DNA from 3 places in the Streptomyces sp. JK94 genome. Region 1 is predicted to be linked to each of the others. Evidence: riboswitches for the same ligand, from Rfam matches in the RefSeq annotation. Region 1 holds a riboswitch; each other region holds the start of a gene.

Region 1 (5,988 bases):
CCGTACGCGCTCGGTTCGATGCGCGCCCGCCGCATCGCCCGCCGGCACGCCCGCCGGTACGCCGGGAAGGAGGCGGCACGGGCGGTGGCCCGGTACGAGGCGTACGCGACCTCGCTGGCGTTCCTGCGGCAACGGGGGCGCCGGGGCGGGGCGGGCGCCGACTTCGCCGTACGGGAGCGGGAGCTGCTGGAGGCCCTGTGGCACCGGCGCGGGGCGGCCCGCCCGGCCCTGGACCACGCGGCCCGGGCCACGGCACCGCCCGTGCCGCGCCCGCCCGGGTACGGCCCCGGCCCGTACCCCGGCCACGGCCCCTACGGCCACGCCCCCCTGGCTCCGGCGTGGTACCCCACCCCCCAGTACCTCCCGTACGCCCCGCCCGGCCCCTACCGGCCGTAGGCCTCCGCGTCCAGGGCGTCCTCGGCTGCCGACGACCGTCCTCGATGTTCAGGGCGGACGGACCCGGGTACTCGGAGGACCGGTCGGCCCCGGTGGCGAGGACGACGTCACCACGGCCGCCGTCGGCCCGCGGAGAAGTCGCGTCCCGCGTCAGCGAACGCGGCGGGTCCGCAGGGGCATGGAAGCGGGTGCGGCACGCGCGAACCGGCAGCCCTGACGTCGGGGGGTCGCCGTCAGGACCGCCGGGGGCCCTTGGGGCCGTGAAAGGGTCCGGTCAGGGGGTCAGGCCCTTGCTCTGCAGCCAGGCCATCGGGTCGATCCCGCCGCCGTCGGCGGTGTGGACCTCCATGTGGAGGTGGGCGCCCGTGACGTTGCCGGTGGCGCCGACGCGGCCGATGACGTCACCGGTGTTGACCTTCTGGCCGACGCTGACGCTGATGGACGACTGGTGGGCGTACCAGATCTCCGTGCCGTCGTCGAGGGTGAGCACCGTCTTGTAGCCGTACGAGCCCTCGTAGCCGGCGGACGTGATGGTGCCGCTGTGGACCGCCTTGAGCAGCGTGCCCGTGGGGGCGGCGAAGTCGAGGCCGGTGTGGTAGCCGGAGGACCAGTAGGCGCCGGCCTGGCCGAAGCTGGAGGAGATGGTGTACGAGGAGGTCGGCAGCGTGTACTGCTCGGCCAGCTTCGCGAGCCGCTCGGCCTCGGCCTTCTTCGCGGCCTCCTCCTCCGCCTTCTTCTTGGCGGCGGCGGCCTCGGCCTCGGCCTCCTTCTCCGCCTTGGCGGCTGCTTCCGCCGCCTTCTTCTCGGCGGCTGCCGCGGCCTCGGCCGCGGCCTTGGTCTCGACCTGGGCCTGCTGCTGCTCGGCCTGCGCCATGATCCGGGCCCGCAGCGTCTCACCGGCGTCGGTGGTGCCCTGCGCGGTGTCGGCGGTCGCGGTCGCGCCGATGCCGCTGAGCGGGGTGGCGGAGCCCTCGGGCTCCGGCTCCTCCTCGTCGGCGATGAGCGAACCGACGTTGGGCAGGTCCGGCATGGAGATCGAGACCGGCGGCTTGCCGGTCTGCGCGCTGGCCATGCCGCCCGCTCCGACGGCGGCTATGACACCGACGCCGAGGACGGTGGAGCTGCGGGCGAGTCCGCCGCGCTGCTTGGCCACGCGGTGCCGGCCACGGACGGGGCGGATGGATTCCGCGGTGGGATTCCACTCCTCCCAAGGGCCCTCTTCGGTGCGGTGACGGTCGTGACCGAAGGTGTCGGTGTCGTGCGTGCTCGGCACGAACGGGGCCTCGGGGGCAGGCCGGTTGGACGCCACGTGGGCGTACTCCTTTCCTTCCTTTCGCCTACCGGGTTAGCTGACGGGTTCGGAGCAGGAAGGTCTCCTACGCGCGTATACCCGCCGTGTCTCCACGGCGTCATACGCCCGATTCACCCCAATGTGGTGGTTCCCCGGTTCCCTTGCGGGATTCGGCGCGTGCGCACGGAGCCGCCTTCTGTGACGGCTGGGACGACCGCGCTGCGTTATCGAACGTTAATAGACGCGGGGCTCGGATTCCAAGCCGTTCCTCTTGATCGTTAACGGATCCGGCCGTGACGTACACCTCACGACCGGTGAAAACCGGGCGAGTTGACCCGCCCTCGGTATTCCCCTTCACGCCACGAGTTTCTGATGGTGTGTCAGTTGTTACGCGGAGGGGGGTCGTCACGTCACCGCTCGTGACAACGATCAAGGTCGTCGTCTCAGGGACGCCGTACGGCGAGCAGCGCCATGTCGTCCGCCATCCCGCCCCCGGAGTGCCGGCGCACGTCCTCGGCCAGGGCGTCGAGCAGTTCCCCCGGATGCCGGAAGGCGCAGCCGGCCAGCCGCTCCTGCGGATCGTAGAACTCGCCCCGGGCGTCCCGGGCTTCCGACAGTCCGTCGGTGTACAGCAGCAGGGTGGCCCCGCCGGGGAAGACGTCCTCCTGCGCCCGGTCGGGCCACACGCCCAGCTCGCCCATGCCGAGCGGCAGCGCCGACTCCCGGGCGGGCAGCGGGCGCAGGGTGCCGTCGGCGTACAGCAGCAGCGGGGGCGGGTGACCGCGGTTGACGATGCGGACGACCCCGTCGCCGTGCGGGAGTTCGGCGAGTACGGCGGTGGTGAACCCCTCGAAGGCGTCCAGCCCGCCGCGCCGGGTGCCCTCGCGCGCCAGCGCCCGCTCCAGGCGCTGTGCCACCGCTTCCAGGCTCGCCTCCTGCTCGGCGGCCTCCCGGAAGGCGCCGATCACGACGGCGACGGCGGCCACCGCGCCCATGCCCTTGCCGCGCACGTCCCCGACGATGAGCCGCACGCCCCGTGAGCTGTCCTGCACCGCGTACAGGTCGCCGCCGATGAAGGCGTCCGCCTGCGCGGCCTCGTAGCAGGCGGCGATCTCGAAGCCGCCGATCCGGTCGGCGGGCTCGGGCAGCACGGCGCGCTGGGCGGCCTCGGCGATCTCGCGGACGGTGACGAGGCGCTCCCCGGTGCGGCGGACGAAGGCGTTGACGAGGACGGCGAGTGCGGCGACCGTCGCGATGGTGATCAGTTCGGTGAGGGAGTCCACGTAGTGGGCGACGCCCTTGCTCAGTTGCAGCCCGACGACGGCGGCGACCACGGCGACACCGGTGAGCGCCGTACCGCGCCGTGAGTAGACCGGGGCGGCGACCAGGGGCGCGGCCGTGTAGAGGGGACCGGCCGTGAAGTACCTCGGGGTGAAGATGTCGTACAGGACGGCGACGACGATCAGCAGCACGGGGAGCAGGCGCACCAGGGTCCGCCCGTACGGTATCCGCCGCCGGCGCCCGGTCCCGGTGGACGGCGCCGGCTGCGCCCGGTGTCCGAGGCCCGGGTCGGGCACGGGATCGCCGGGGAGCCGGCCGCCGGCCCTGGCGTACGCTCCCTCGTCGTCCACGTCACCTGGCCGCACCACTCGTCTCCCGCCACCCCGAACGTCCGCGCCGTTTGTCGTCCCGCCTCCAGGTTTCCCGGAGCGGGGGCGGGCGGCGAGCCGTGAGGGCCGACCGGGTGAACGCACCGAAGGCCGGAATCCTCAAGGATTCCGGCCTTCGGTCTTCAGTAGCGGGGACAGGATTTGAACCTGCGACCTCTGGGTTATGAGCCCAGCGAGCTACCGAGCTGCTCCACCCCGCGCCGTTGTGTCTCCACTGTACGTCATCCGGGGGGCTGAATGCACATCCGTGTCCCGCTACCCCTCCAGATGGCGGTTCGGCGCCTTCGCCCGCTGCTCGTACTCGGGCAGTACGACGACGACGGCGCCCCCGGCGGCGAGCACTCCGCTGCCGTCCGCCCCCGGCACGAAGGTGTCCGGCTCCCGCCAGGCCGTGACCACGCGCCGTACCCCGGCGTCGAGGATCAGCCGGGCGCAGGGCGCGGGCCGGGAGGCGCGGCGGGCGCACGGCTCCAGGCTGCTGTAGACGGTGGCGGTCGCGAGCCGCGGGTCGGCGGGGTCGGCCTTCGCGAGCGCCGCCTCCTCGGCGTGCACGACGGGGTCGCTCCCCTCCCGCGAGTGCCCCCGCGCCAGCTCGCTCCCGTCGGCGGCGACCACGACCGCCCCCACACTGAACGCCGTCCCGGACGGCGGGCACAGCTCGGCCAGCTCGCAGGCGAGCGCCAGCCAGTGCCGGTCGGCGGCGGTGACGCGGTCACCGGTGCCGGGGGCGGTGGGCAGGTACCGCGTCAGCACCACGTCCTCGATGCGCCGCGACTCCACCAGCCGCAGCCGCCCGCCCTGGTAGGCGCCGGGTCCGAACAGCCGGGGCGCGTCCGGATCCCCCACGAACAGCGGCGCGAGGACGAGCTGGAGTTCGTCGGCGAGTTCCTGCTGCAACAGCTGGGTGTGCACGGTCCCGCCGCCCTCGACCATGAGCCGCCGTACGCCTCGCCGGTCGTGCAGGTACTCCAGCGCCGCCCGCCAGTCGAGCGCGGCACCGAGCGGCACGACGTCGGCGGCGAGCCCCAGCGCGTGGGCATGCCGGGCCCCCTCGTCCGTGGTGAGGAGCACCTTCTCCCCTCCCGTGTGCCAGAACGCCGCCGCCGGGTCCAGCTCGCCGGTGGCGCTGACCGTCGCCTTCAGCGGGTACTCCGCCTCCCCGGCCGCGACCCGGGCCGCCCGCCGCTCGTCGGAGTTCACCAGCAGCCGCGGGTTGTCGGCCCGGATCGTGCCGGCGCCGACGAGGATCGCGTCGACGGAGGCCCGCACCTCGTCGACGCGGTCGAAGTCGGCCGGGGAGGAGAGCAGGAGCCGGTCGGGGCCGGTGTCGTCCAGGTAGCCGTCGAGGGAGACGGCGGCGGAGAGGAGGACGTAGGGGAGGGGCATCAGGGGCGCTCCATGGGAGGCGTGGACGTTGTCCGGGGCGATCGGTCCTTGACCGTCACCAGTTCAGCACGGGCCTCGTCGACCATCTCCCGGACCGACTCCGGCAGCGCTTCGCGGTCCGCCAGAGCGTCAAGCCGCCAGTCCGTCTGCCGAGCCGGCCCCAGGAACTCATCGGTCACTGGCCGGGCTCCGTCTGCCGCACCCGGTGCCGGATCTGCGAGGCCTCTTCGAGCAACTCCTTGGCCTCGACGACTCGGTGGAATCCGCCGCACGGTGGTGGAGATCAGCCATGTGTGCGTCGAGCGCCGGATCGCGAGCGATCGCGTACTCGGCCCACCAGCGGGCCATGAACGCGGGGAGAGGACCGATGTCGAAGGTGTCGGCGATCGCCCACTTCCAGTGCTCGTCGAAGTCGGGCAGCAGCTGGGGAGCGTACTGGGCAATGGCAGCGCGCAACGCCTCTGGATTCCGCTCGGGCATGCGAGGAACGACCGGCGTCGGTTCTGCGGCGTGTGCGGTCATGACCGGACGTACTCCTCTACGCTCCTTCGGCGCTCTGTGCCTACGCGACGATAATCCGTCCCGACAACCCGGGTGTCAGCTCAGATGGCGTCGGTGCCGTCGTCCGCTTCGGGCAGGCGTCGGCCACGGGACTCCGCGACCCTCAGCGCGTCGGCTAGGCACTCCGTCAGCCGGATCGCGGTGTAGCGGACCTCGGCGTTCGGGGACACGGGGTCGTCCAGCAGATGGCGGGCGGAGCGGAGCACGTCCAGTCCTTCGGTGAGCTGCCGGGCCTCCGTCTCGTCGGCGAGGCGCGACACGATCCCGCTCCCGTCGCCGGGGGCGAGGAAGCAGGGCTTGCCTTCCGGTGACAGCCAGGGCAGGAGCCGTAGCGCGGTGTACGCCGTCATCAGGCGGCCGCCTTCCGCGCGCCGACGACGTGCTGATCGAGGTCGATGCCGAAGTCGGCGGCGAGCACGAGGGCGAGGCGGCGGTGCCGCCGGCGGTCCTGCTCCTGTTCCTGCTCGTGGGCGGTGAGGTAGGGGCGGACGAGGCGGGATGCGGTGCCGTCGAGGGGGAGGTGACGGCAGTACGGGGAGTGGTGGAGGGGGAGGCGCGCGGGGGCGGTGCTGGGGAGGGGGCGGGGGCGCGGGGTGCTGCCCGCGCGGTGGGTTCCGGTGCCCGGGCCGAAGAGAAGGCCCAGCCAATGGGCGAAGCGGTGGATAAGGTCGTGCATGTCGACGC
Region 2 (5,988 bases), on a different contig from region 1:
GGGGGAGCGGAAGGCCGAGCTGATGACCCACCTGCTGAACATCGACCCGCCCGACCACACCCGGCTGCGCCGGCTGGTCAGCAGGGCCTTCACCCCGCGCCGCGTGGCCGAGTTCGCGCCCCGCGTGCAGGAGCTGGCCGACGGACTCGTCGACCGGTTCGCCGGCACCGGCAGCGCCGACCTCATCCACGACTTCGCCTTTCCCCTCCCCATCCACGCCATCTGCGACCTGCTCGGCGTACCCCGGGAGGACCAGGACGACTTCCGGGACTGGGCGGGCATGATGATCCGTCACGGTGGGGGACCGCGGGGCGGGGTCGCGCGGTCGGTGAAGAAGATGCGGAGCTACCTCGCCGACCTCATCCACCGCAAGCGCGCGGCGCTGCCGCCCGAGGCCGGCCCCGGTGAGGACCTCATCTCCGGCCTCATCCGCGCCTCCGACCACGGCGAGCACCTCACCGAGAACGAGGCCGCCGCCATGGCCTTCATCCTGCTCTTCGCAGGGTTCGAGACCACCGTGAACCTCATCGGCAACGGCATGTACGCCCTGCTCACCCACCCCGAGCAGCGGGGCCGCCTGCAGACGTCCCTCGCCGCCGGGGAGCACGCCCTGCTGGAGACCGGCGTGGAGGAACTCCTGCGCTACGACGGTCCGGTGGAGATGGCCACCTGGCGTTTCGCCACCCGGCCGCTGTCCCTCGGCGGGCAGGACGTCGCGGCGGGCGACCCCGTTCTCGTCGTCCTCGCCGCCGCCGACCGGGACCCGGAGCGGTTCGCGGACCCGAACACGCTCGACCTCTCCCGCCGGGACAGCCAGCACCTCGGGTACGGCCACGGCATCCACTACTGCCTGGGCGCCCCGCTCGCCCGGCTGGAGGGGCAGACCGCGCTCGCCACCCTCCTCACCCGCCTCCCGGACCTGAGCCTCGCCGCGGATCCGGCGGAACTGCGCTGGCGCGGAGGGCTCATCATGCGGGGCCTGCGCACCCTGCCCGTGTCGTTCACCCCGGTCGCACCGGAGGAACGGAACGGTACGTCACCTCCGCAAACATGACACGCCCTCACCTTTGTGATCTTCACGTGATCTGCGCGGCATGAACTTGTGACAAGCGATCATCTGCCTATACGTTCACGGATCAGCGTGGCCCTGAGCCTCACCGCCGCGCGGTCCCCGCTGTCTCGTGAAAGGTCGTCGCATGCTCTCCGGGAACGGTCGTCACCGCCGCCCCCGCCAGGCTCCCGCCCTGGTCGTCGCCGCTGGAGTGACGGGCTCCGCCATCGCGATCCCGCTCCTCGGCGCCACCGGCGCGCACGCGGTCGACGGGACGAACTGGGACCGGGTCGCCGAGTGCGAGACCGGCGGCGCGTGGAGCCAGAACAGCGGCAACGGGTACTACGGCGGCCTGCAGCTGTCGCAGGACGACTGGGAGCGGTACGGCGGCCTGGAATACGCGCCGAGCGCCGACCAGGCCAGTCGCTCCCAGCAGATAAGAGTCGCCGAGAAGCTGCGCGCGGACCAGGGCGTCGCCGCCTGGCCGACCTGCGCGCCGCTCGCGGGCATCGGGAACGCCCCGGGGGCCGCGGACGGCGGCACGGGTGCGACGGGTGACGGCTCGTCGGAGGGCGCGGACGCCTCCTCGGCCCCCACCGCGCCCGCGTCGGCCGATCCGTCTGATCCGTCCGGTTTGACCGGTTCCCCGGAGTCGGACGGCTCGTCCGGGACATCGGAGCCGCGGCCCGGACTGTCGCCGTCCGCCTCGCCCTCGTCCACCTCCGGCGCCTCGTCGGCCGACCGGAGCGAGTCGGCCGGGTCCGGTTCGTCCGACTCCGCGGCGGGTCTCGGTCCACAGGATTCCGGCAGCTCTTCCGCACCCACCACCAAGGGTGATGAAGTGGACAAGGTCGGGCAGAGTGACGCTTCTTCACCCCTCGCCGAGACCGATGAGTCCGGCGCGGGCAAGCACCGCGGCGGCAATGCCGACGAGAACCCGGTGGACGAGCGTGCGTCCGACCCGTCGGGGCGGCACGCCTCGCGCGGTGAGGGAGAGGCGCGAGAGGTCGTGGACGGGTCCTACACCGTGCGGTCCGGCGACAGTCTCTGGGGCATCGCCGACTCCCTTGGGGTCGACGGCGGATGGCGCTCGCTCTACACCGGCAACGAGGAGGTCGTCGGCGCCGACCCGGACCACATCCTGCCCGGTCAGACGCTCACGGTCGGGGGCGAATCGGGTGAAAAGTAGGGGGAGTTCGCGTCACGGTTCGAGCCGTATGTCCGTTTTGGATCACGTGAGATATAGGTCTCAGAAGTCGTGATCGTCTTTGAAAATCCGCGGCGCGCGTGTCTACGGTCGTGATCGCTCGCCATCGCGGGCCCCGGCTGCCGCAACGCCGAATCCTGCCAGCGGCCGTCCGGGAACAGTCGTCGCGCAAGCGCCGCAGGCAGGAGCGGGGGACCCAAGGTAAGTGCCGCACCGGGCAGTTGAGCCGGAGCGGCTAGGGGTGGAGCCGAGTTCCGCGAGGAACCCGGCCGGGCAACTCAACCGGCCCGAACCCGACAGCTCACCTCGCAGGCGTCGGTGAGGGGATCAACCATGCTGTTTTCCGGCAAGGGCAAGCACCGCCGCCCGTCCAAGGCCACCCGTGTCATCGCCGTCGCCGGTGTCACCGGTGCCGCCGTCGCCGCCCCGCTGATGGCGGCCGGCAACGCCTCCGCCGCCACCGCGTCCGAGTGGGACGCCGTCGCCCAGTGCGAGTCCGGCGGCAACTGGTCCATCAACACCGGCAACGGTTACTACGGCGGCCTGCAGTTCTCCGCCTCCACCTGGGCCGGCTACGGCGGCACGCAGTACGCCTCGACCGCCGACCAGGCCAGCAAGGCGCAGCAGATCGAGATCGCCGAGAAGGTGCTCGCGGGCCAGGGCAAGGGTGCCTGGCCGGTCTGCGGCACCGGCCTGTCGAGCGCCGCGTACACCGGCGGCGGCTCCACCGGGAGTCAGGGCGGCGGCTCCGCGCAGTCCTCCGGCAGCTCCGGCAGCTCGCAGAGCCAGAGCAGCGGCTCCACCGCCGACCGCTCCACCGAGCAGAAGGCCTCGCGTTCCGACGAGCGCCCGGCCGCCGAGAAGCCGGCCGAGAAGAAGACCGTCACCACCCCGACCGGCAAGAAGGTCGAGAAGGGCGACGGCGAGTACAAGGTCGTCAAGGGCGACACCCTCAGCTCGATCGCCGCGGAGCACGACGTCAAGGGCGGCTGGGCCGAGCTGTTCGAGCTGAACGACGACATCGTCGACGAGGCCGACCTCATCTACCCGGGCCAGCAGCTGCACCTGAAGTAGGCAGCGGCCCCCCTTGCTCCCGTCCCGGTGCGTATTCCCCCGTACGCACCGGGACGGGATTTTCACGTCCCCACCCCGTCCCGGGGTTCCGCCCCGGATCCGCACGTGTTTCCGGAAACGTCTTTGTTCCGTTCGGAAACAATTTACTCTCGGTTCTGTCCATCGGGTGGGCGATCGGCTGGCCGATCGTCCGGAGCCGGTTAGGCTCGGTCCCGCAGAGCCGCCGCGGTCCCGTGGGCCCGCGCGTCACACCGAAGCGTCACATGGAAGAAGGAGATGCTCGTGCCGTCCATCGACGTCGTCGTAGCCCGGGAAATCCTGGACTCCCGAGGCAACCCCACGGTCGAGGTCGAGGTCGGCCTCGACGACGGCAGCACGGGTCGTGCCGCCGTTCCGTCCGGTGCCTCCACCGGTGCGTTCGAGGCCATCGAACTCCGTGACGGCGACCCGGGCCGTTACCTGGGCAAGGGCGTCGAGAAGGCCGTCCTGGCCGTCATCGAGCAGATCGGCCCGGAGCTGGTCGGCTACGACGCCACCGAGCAGCGCCTGATCGACCAGGCCATGTTCGACCTGGACGCCACCGACAACAAGGGCTCGCTCGGCGCCAACGCCATCCTCGGCGTCTCGCTCGCCGTCGCGCACGCCGCGTCCGAGGCCAGCGACCTGCCGCTCTTCCGCTACCTGGGCGGCCCGAACGCGCACCTGCTGCCGGTGCCGATGATGAACATCCTGAACGGCGGCTCGCACGCCGACTCCAACGTGGACATCCAGGAGTTCATGATCGCCCCGATCGGCGCGGAGTCCTTCTCCGAGGCCCTGCGCTGGGGCGCCGAGATCTACCACACCCTCAAGAAGGTCCTGAAGAACAAGGGCCTGGCCACCGGCCTCGGCGACGAGGGCGGCTTCGCCCCGAACCTCGGCTCCAACCGCGAGGCCCTCGACCTCATCCTCGAGGCGATCAAGGAGGCCGGCTACACCCCCGGCGAGCAGATCGCCCTGGCGCTCGACGTCGCCGCGTCCGAGTTCTACAAGGACGGCTCCTACGCCTTCGAGGGCAAGGAGCGCACGGCCGCCGAGATGACCGACTACTACGCCGAGCTGGTCGAGGCGTACCCGCTGGTCTCCATCGAGGACCCGCTGTTCGAGGACGACTGGGAGGGCTGGAAGACCATCACCGACCGGCTCGGTGACAAGGTCCAGCTCGTCGGTGACGACCTGTTCGTCACCAACCCGGAGCGTCTGGCCCGCGGCATCGAGGAGGGCGCGGCCAACGCCCTGCTGGTCAAGGTCAACCAGATCGGTTCGCTGACCGAGACCCTGGACGCCGTGGAGCTGGCCCAGCGCAACGGCTTCAAGTGCATGATGTCCCACCGCTCCGGCGAGACCGAGGACGTCACCATCGCCGACCTGGCCGTCGCCACCAACTGCGGCCAGATCAAGACCGGCGCCCCGGCCCGCTCCGAGCGGGTCGCCAAGTACAACCAGCTGCTGCGCATCGAGGAGATCCTCGACGACGCCGCCGTGTACGCCGGCCGCAGCGCGTTCCCCCGGTTCCGCTCCGCGAACCAGTAGGCGCGGCGAGGGCCGACCCGGCCCCGCAAGAGGAGGCGTCGTACGTACGTCCCCGTACTCGGTCCCGTACCGTGTGCGGGGACGTACGCGCGTAGGACGGCGCATGACGACGTATGAAGGTGGACGGGAGGCGGGGACATGGCGGTGAAGGACCGGGACCGTTTCTCCACCGCGACCAGGATCCGGATCATCGGGGAGCAGACCGCGGCCCGGGTCTACCGCTCGCAGACCAAGCGCCAGGCCCGTCGCTCCCGGCTGACCGGCCGGGCCGCGCTGCTCGCGATGGTGCTGTGTTCGCTCGTCGTGGCCCTCGCGTACCCGATACGGCAGTACGTCGCCCAGCGCGCCGAGATCGCCGGTCTCCAGCGGGAGCAGCGGGAGACCCGCGACCGGGTCGAGGAGTTGCGCGACCTCAAGGCGCGCTGGCAGGACGACGCCTACGCCGAGCAGCAGGTCCGGCTGCGGCTGCACTACGTGATGCCGGGGGAGACGGGGTTCGTCGTCGTCGACCCGGACGCCGCCAAGCAGGCCCGCGCCGAGGCCGGCGGGGCCGACCGCCCCTGGTACCGGAACGTCTGGGACGGGGTCGACAAGGCCGACGCCGCCGCCCACCGGCCGTGAACCGACCGCGCCGGCAGTGACTCAACAGGAAGACCAGCAGAAGACAGTCATGCAGACTCCCCCGCCGACCACCCCGCGCACCGAGCCCACCGACGCGGACGTCGAGGCCTTCAAGCAGCAGCTCGGGCGTCCCCCGCGCGGCCTGCGCGCCATCGCGCACCGCTGCCCCTGCGGGCAGCCGGACGTCGTGGAGACGGCACCGCGGCTGCCCGACGGCACCCCGTTCCCCACGCTGTACTACCTGACGTGCCCGAGGGCGGCCTCCGCGATCGGCACGCTGGAGGCGAACGGCGTGATGAAGGAGATGACCGAGCGGCTGGCCACCGACCCGGAGCTGGCCGCCTCCTACCGCGCGGCGCACGAGGACTACATCCGGCGCCGCGACGAGATCGAGGAGCTGACCGGCTTCCCGAGCGCGGGCGGCATGCCCGACCGGGTCAAGTGCCTGCACGTGCTGGTAGGC
Region 3 (5,988 bases), on a different contig from region 1:
GAGGGGAAAGGCGGTCGACCAGCGGCGCACGTCGTAGCGGACCCGGGGCCAGGCGATCTCGGCGGCGAGGAGCACGGCGTACCAGGCCAGGTCCAGGGCCAGCAGGAAGACGGTCAGGTCGTGCAGGACGGCGCTGTCGTCCTCGTTCCACATGTACATGCCGGTCCCGGCCGCCGCGAGCAGCTGGGCACCGGCGAGCGCGGAGATGGCGAGCGCGCCGCCCGCCAGCCAGTGGTCCCCGTTCCCCCGGGCCACCTGCCGCAGGTCGAAGCGGAACAGCGCGATCAGGTACAGCACGATCCCCAGCCAGAACGGCACCAGGGACGCGTACGCCAGCCAGGGCGCCGAGGTGGCGGCGGCGAGCGTGGCGCCGAGCACGGCGAGCCCCTCCGTGGCCACGCAGCCCAGGAACACCGCCCCCGGCATCCGGCGCCCCCGGCGCCGTACGACCACCAGCAGCAGAACCGGCCACAGCAGTACCGCCAGCACCAGCAGGGCCGCCGCCGGGACGGGCCAACCGAGCAGGGAGAGGCGGGTGCCGAGCACGGTCGTCGCGGCGACGGCGGTGAGCGCGCCCGGCGTCCCCGCCCGCGTCACCCACCGCGTGCGCTCGACCAGCAGCAGGTGGCCGAAGTTCGCCGCCAGGGTCAGCCAGGCCGCGCAGGCCAGGACCAGGGTGACGCGGGACAGGAGCTGGTGGCCCGTCAGGTGCAGGCCGATCGACAGGATGCCGGTCGCCATCACCGCGGCCCCGGCCGCCGGCGGACGCTGCGCCCACCAGGCGCGCAGAGGGTGGGGGGTGGTGCCCGATGACATGCGCCCGATGCTAGAGAGCCGTGCGGCTCAGGCCGGGCGCACCACGCTGTGGACCGACGACTCGCCGTCGTAGAAGATCGACTCCTCACGGACGTACGCGCCCGGCTTCGGGGCGTGGATCATCATGCCGTTGCCGATGTAGAGGCCGACGTGGCCGAGGTTGTCGTAGAAGAAGACCAGGTCGCCGGGTTGCGCCTGGGAGACCGGGACGGTCGTGCCGGCGTTCACCTGGTCGTAGGTGGTACGCGGCAGCGTCACGTCCGCGGCCTTCCAGGCGGCCTGGGTGAGGCCCGAGCAGTCGTAGGAGCCGGGGCCCGCGGCGCCCCACACGTACGGCTTGCCGATCTGGGCGCGGGCGAAGGCGAGTGCCTTCTCGGCCTTGGTGCCGTACGAGGCGTCAGGCGGGGTGGCATCCGACGTACCGGTGCCGCCGGAGGACCCCGACGAGCCGGAGGAGCCGGAGGCGGAGGAGCCCGACGAACCGGAGGCGGTGCCGCTTTCCCGCTGGGCGGCCCGTTCCTGCCGTTCCCGCTCCTCGGCCTGCTCTCTCGCGAGCTCCGCGGCCTTGCGGGCGGCCTCCTCCTGCTTCTTCCTCTCGATCGCGGCGAGCCGGGCCTTCTCCTCGGCGGTCAGCTCCGACAGCAGCTCGCGCGCGGTGGAGAGCTTCCGCTGGACGGTGGCCTTGGCCGTCTGCAGGTCGTTCTGCGACTCGGTGAGCGTCGCGAGGCTCTCGGTGGCCTCGCGGCGCTTCTGCATCGTCTCGGACTGCTGGGTGACGTAGTCGTCGACCGCGTCCTTCTGGCGGTCGGTGAGCCTGCCCAGCAGGTGGTCGCGGTCGACGTAGTCCTGCGGCGAGTCCGCGAGCAGGAAGGTCGCGGTCTCCGGGATCGCGGAGCCCGTGCGGTACTGGGCGGCGGCGAAGGACCCCAGCTCCTCGCGCGCCTCGTTGAGCCGCTGGGTGCGCTTCGCGACGTCGTCGAGGAGGGTGTCCACGCGCTTGCGCTGCTTGGACGTCTTCTCCTTGGCCGCGTTGTACTTCTCGGTCGCCGACCCCGCCTGGCGGTACAGGTCGTCGACCTTCTTCTCGACCTCTTCGAGGCTCGGCCTGCCGTCGTCCGACGGGGCGGCGGTGGCCGTCTGGGACAGCAGGGCCACCGAGGTGATGGCCGCCGTGGCGAGGGCCGGGGTCCGTATGCCTGCGACGCGCGTACCCGTGGGACGCGACTTGCGGTGCGACGCCAAGGAGGCGACTCCTTCCAACCGTCCGCCTACCGGGTTAGCTGTCGGGTTCGGGCGGTGGTTCGGAAGGGTTGCCCTACGGCGGGTCCGCCCCGTCGGGGGCGTTCGGCCGATTCACCCCAAGGTGCTCGGTTGGGTCCCCGGCTCCGGGCGCCGTGCGGGCACGCCGGACTCGGCGGAGGCCGCGCGGCCCGGCGACGTTCGCCGGAGGGGGCCGTGCGGCCTGCCCGCACCGTAGCCAACTCGTGAGGCCGCTGTGAAGGTTGGTGGGTGATATGCCCGATACATTTTCGTGACCTCCGGTGCGGGCGTCACTCTTGGTGCGAGGACCCGCAGCAGGGCGTGCCCGAAGCCGGGATACCGGCCGTTTTCCGGGGTGGCGCCGGGTTGTCGGTGGGGCGCCCTAGACTCGGAGAGCGATGAGCAGCCTCTTTGACGACAGCTTCCTGGCGAGCCTCCAGACCCCCCGCGGTCACGAGGAGGAGCCCCCGCCCCCGCCCGAGGACGATCACGCACCGGAAGCGGTGCCGCACGATCTGTTCGCCGGGAAGTTCGACACGCCTCCGGACCGCGACACCCACTACCGGGACGGCGCCCCGCGCCCCGCCCTGGACCCGGCCGCGCTCCTGGAGGGACTGAACGAGAACCAGCGCGCCGCCGTCGTCCACTCCGGCACCCCACTGCTCATCGTGGCCGGCGCCGGGTCCGGCAAGACCCGCGTCCTCACCCACCGCATCGCCCACCTGCTGGCCGAGCGGAGCGTCCACCCCGGCCAGATCCTCGCGATCACCTTCACCAACAAGGCCGCCGGCGAGATGAAGGAGCGCGTCGAGCAGCTCGTCGGCCCGCGCGCGAACGCGATGTGGGTGATGACCTTCCACAGCGCCTGCGTCCGCATCCTGCGCCGGGAGTCGAAGAGGCTCGGTTTCACGTCGTCGTTCTCGATCTACGACGCCGCCGACTCCAAGCGCCTGATGGCCCTGGTCTGCCGGGACCTCGATCTCGACCCGAAGAAGTTCCCGCCGAAGTCCTTCAGCGCCAAGATCTCGAACCTGAAGAACGAGCTGATCGACGAGGAGGACTTCGCCGCCCAGGCGAACGACGGCTTCGAGAAGACGCTCGCCCAGGCGTACGCGCTCTACCAGTCGCGGCTGCGCGAGGCCAACGCCCTCGACTTCGACGACCTGATCATGACGACGGTCAACCTGCTCCGCGCCTTCCCGGACGTCGCCGAGCACTACCGCCGCCGCTTCCGGCACGTCCTGGTCGACGAGTACCAGGACACCAACCACGCCCAGTACTCCCTGGTCCGCGAGCTGGTCGGCACCACCGAGCACCCCGTCGACGTACCGCCCGAGGCCGAGGTCCCGCCCGCCGAGCTGTGCGTGGTGGGCGACGCCGACCAGTCGATCTACGCCTTCCGCGGCGCCACCATCCGCAACATCCTCCAGTTCGAGGAGGACTACCCGGACGCCACGACGATCCTCCTGGAGCAGAACTACCGCTCCACCCAGACCATCCTCAGCGCCGCCAACGCGGTCATCGAGCGCAACGAGTCCCGCCGTCCCAAGAACCTGTGGACCAACCAGGGCGAGGGTGCGCGGATCACCGGCTACGTCGCCGACACCGAGCACGACGAGGCCCAGTTCGTCGCCGACGAGATAGACCGCCTCACGGACGCGGGCGAGGCGAAGGCCGGCGACGTCGCCGTCTTCTACCGCACCAACGCCCAGTCCCGCGTCTTCGAGGAGGTCTTCATCCGCGTCGGCCTGCCCTACAAGGTCGTCGGCGGCGTCCGCTTCTACGAGCGCAAGGAGGTCCGGGACGTCCTGGCCTACCTGCGGGTGCTGGCCAACCCCGAGGACTCGGTGCCGCTGCGGCGGATCCTCAACGTCCCCAAGCGGGGCATCGGCGACCGCGCCGAGGCCATGATCGACGCCCTCTCCCAGCGGGAGAGGATCAGCTTCCCGCAGGCACTCAAACGCGTCGACGAGGCGTACGGCATGGCCGCGCGCTCCGCGAACGCCGTCAAGCGGTTCAACGCCCTCATGGAGGACCTCCGTACGATCGTCGAGTCCGGCGCCGGACCGGCGACCGTCCTGGAGGCGATCCTCGAACGCACCGGGTACCTCGCCGAGTTGCAGGCCTCCACCGACCCGCAGGACGAGACCCGGATCGAGAACCTCCAGGAACTCGCCGCCGTCGCCCTGGAGTTCGAGCAGGAGCGGGCCGAGGGCGAGGAGACCGGGACCCTGGCCGACTTCCTGGAGAAGGTGGCGCTGGTCGCGGACTCCGACCAGATCCCGGACGAGGAGGACGGCGGCGGCGTCGTCACCCTGATGACCCTGCACACCGCCAAGGGCCTGGAGTTCCCGGTGGTCTTCCTCACCGGCATGGAGGACGGCGTCTTCCCGCACATGCGCGCCCTCGGCCAGGCCAAGGAGCTGGAGGAGGAGCGGCGCCTGGCGTACGTCGGCATCACGCGCGCCCGGGAGCGGCTGTACCTGACCCGGTCGACACTGCGCAGCGCCTGGGGGCAGCCGTCGTACAACCCGCCCTCGCGCTTCCTGGAGGAGATCCCGACCCCTCACCTGGAGTGGAAGCGGACCGGGGCGAACGGGCCCGCGTCCGCCGCGCCCGTGTCGGGGGTGGCGGCCTCGCTGTCCTCGTCCCGGTCCCGCTCGTCGGCGTCCGGTGCCTCCGGCTTCGCCACGCGACGGACCGCCGAGAAGCCGACGGTCTCGCTGGCCGTGGGCGACCGGGTCACGCACGACCAGTTCGGGCTCGGCACGGTGGTCGCGGTCAAGGGCACGGGGGGCAACGCCGAGGCGACGATCGACTTCGGGGAGCCCAAGCCGAAGCGGCTGCTCCTGCGGTACGCGCCGGTGGAGAAGCTCTGACGGACCGTCGAGGGCGCGCAACGGCATGAGCCCCGTCGGCCGACGGGGCTCATGCGGGCTGCTGAGACGTTACTCCGTCACTGCGGATCGAGGCCGTGGCTGCGCAGCCACGAGAGCGGGTCGATCGCCGAGCCGCCCGAGGGGCGCACCTCGAAGTGCAGATGCGGTCCGGTCGAGTTGCCCGAGTCGCCGGAGGACGCGATCGCTTCGCCTGCTTTGACCGTCGAACCGGAGGGTACCTGGTAACCGGAGAGGTGGCAGTACCAGGTCTCCGTGCCGTCCTTCGCGGTGAGGATCATCATGTTCCCGTACGCGGCGTTGTACTGCGTGCGGACCGTGCCGTCGGTCGCGGCCACCACCGTCGTGCCGTAGGCGACGGGGAAGTCGATGCCGCTGTGCACGGACATCCAGTTGATGCCGGCCTGGCCGTAGTACGCGCTCAGTCCGTGCTGCGCGACCGGGAGCGCGAACTTGGGGCGCAGCCGCTCCTTGCGCGCGGCCTCCTCCGCCGCCCGCCTCTTCTCCAGGGCCTGCTCGGCCTTGAGGTCGATGCGTTCCTGCGTCCTGCTGGCCCGGTCGGCGAAGTCGTCGGCTCCGGCGGCGAGGCTGGTGAGCTGGGTGTCCAGCTTGTTGTTGGCGGTGGACGGCTTCACCGGCGCGGCCCCCGCGTCCGCCGCGGAGGCCGTGGTCTCCGTGCCGTCGTCGCCGGTCAGGCCACCGACGGAGGCGGCGGCGATACCGGCGACGCTCATCACGCAGGCCGACGGGACGGCGATGGTCATCATCGCCGAGCGCTTGACGGGCTGGCGTCGGCGGGAACGGGTCCCCCCGCGGGAGGCGGTGCGTGCACCCGGGGCGAGGACGGCGGGGGCGACCTCTTCCTGGCCCTCCAGGAGGGAGGCCACGAGGGGGAGTTCGCCGGTGGCGGCCGGCTCTTCGTCGTGCGAGCCGGATGCGTCGGCGGGCGGGGCGTCCGGTGTGCCGCTCTCCGGAGAGTCCGGGGCGGCGCCGTCCACGTTCCACTGCGTGGCGT

Evidence for each region. Region 1 has a riboswitch for cyclic di-AMP ahead of ACVV2G_RS06645 (M23 family metallopeptidase). Riboswitches for the same ligand answer to the same signal wherever they lie in the genome.
Region 2: it holds a riboswitch for cyclic di-AMP, as region 1 does, so the genes downstream of both, ACVV2G_RS20585 (transglycosylase family protein) here and ACVV2G_RS06645 (M23 family metallopeptidase) in region 1, are expected to answer to the same signal.
Region 3: it holds a riboswitch for cyclic di-AMP, as region 1 does, so the genes downstream of both, ACVV2G_RS06360 (C40 family peptidase) here and ACVV2G_RS06645 (M23 family metallopeptidase) in region 1, are expected to answer to the same signal.

The regions. Positions count from the first base shown of each region.
Region 1 is NZ_JBSICH010000007.1:17,054-23,041, forward strand. It holds gene ACVV2G_RS06640 (PrsW family intramembrane metalloprotease) at 1-396, shown strand, start outside; gene ACVV2G_RS06645 (M23 family metallopeptidase) at 671-1,705, opposite strand; cyclic di-AMP (ydaO/yuaA leader) riboswitch at 1,716-1,873, opposite strand; gene ACVV2G_RS06650 (PP2C family protein-serine/threonine phosphatase) at 2,131-3,318, opposite strand; tRNA gene ACVV2G_RS06655 (tRNA-Met) at 3,484-3,557, opposite strand; gene ACVV2G_RS06660 (dihydrofolate reductase family protein) at 3,613-4,743, opposite strand; gene ACVV2G_RS06665 (hypothetical protein) at 4,743-4,922, opposite strand; gene ACVV2G_RS06670 (DUF6247 family protein) at 4,912-5,265, opposite strand; gene ACVV2G_RS06675 (hypothetical protein) at 5,346-5,654, opposite strand; gene ACVV2G_RS06680 (hypothetical protein) at 5,654-5,980, opposite strand.
Region 2 is NZ_JBSICH010000022.1:1,850-7,837, reverse strand. It holds gene ACVV2G_RS20595 (cytochrome P450 family protein) at 1-1,054, shown strand, start outside; gene ACVV2G_RS20590 (transglycosylase family protein) at 1,197-2,240, shown strand; cyclic di-AMP (ydaO/yuaA leader) riboswitch at 2,422-2,588, shown strand; gene ACVV2G_RS20585 (transglycosylase family protein) at 2,592-3,332, shown strand; gene eno (phosphopyruvate hydratase) at 3,615-4,904, shown strand; gene ACVV2G_RS20575 (FtsB family cell division protein) at 5,043-5,525, shown strand; gene ACVV2G_RS20570 (DUF501 domain-containing protein) at 5,575-5,988, shown strand, end outside.
Region 3 is NZ_JBSICH010000006.1:330,493-336,480, reverse strand. It holds gene ACVV2G_RS06365 (tellurite resistance/C4-dicarboxylate transporter family protein) at 1-816, opposite strand, end outside; gene ACVV2G_RS06360 (C40 family peptidase) at 844-2,058, opposite strand; cyclic di-AMP (ydaO/yuaA leader) riboswitch at 2,066-2,243, opposite strand; gene pcrA (DNA helicase PcrA) at 2,475-4,955, shown strand; gene ACVV2G_RS06350 (M23 family metallopeptidase) at 5,033-5,988, opposite strand, start outside.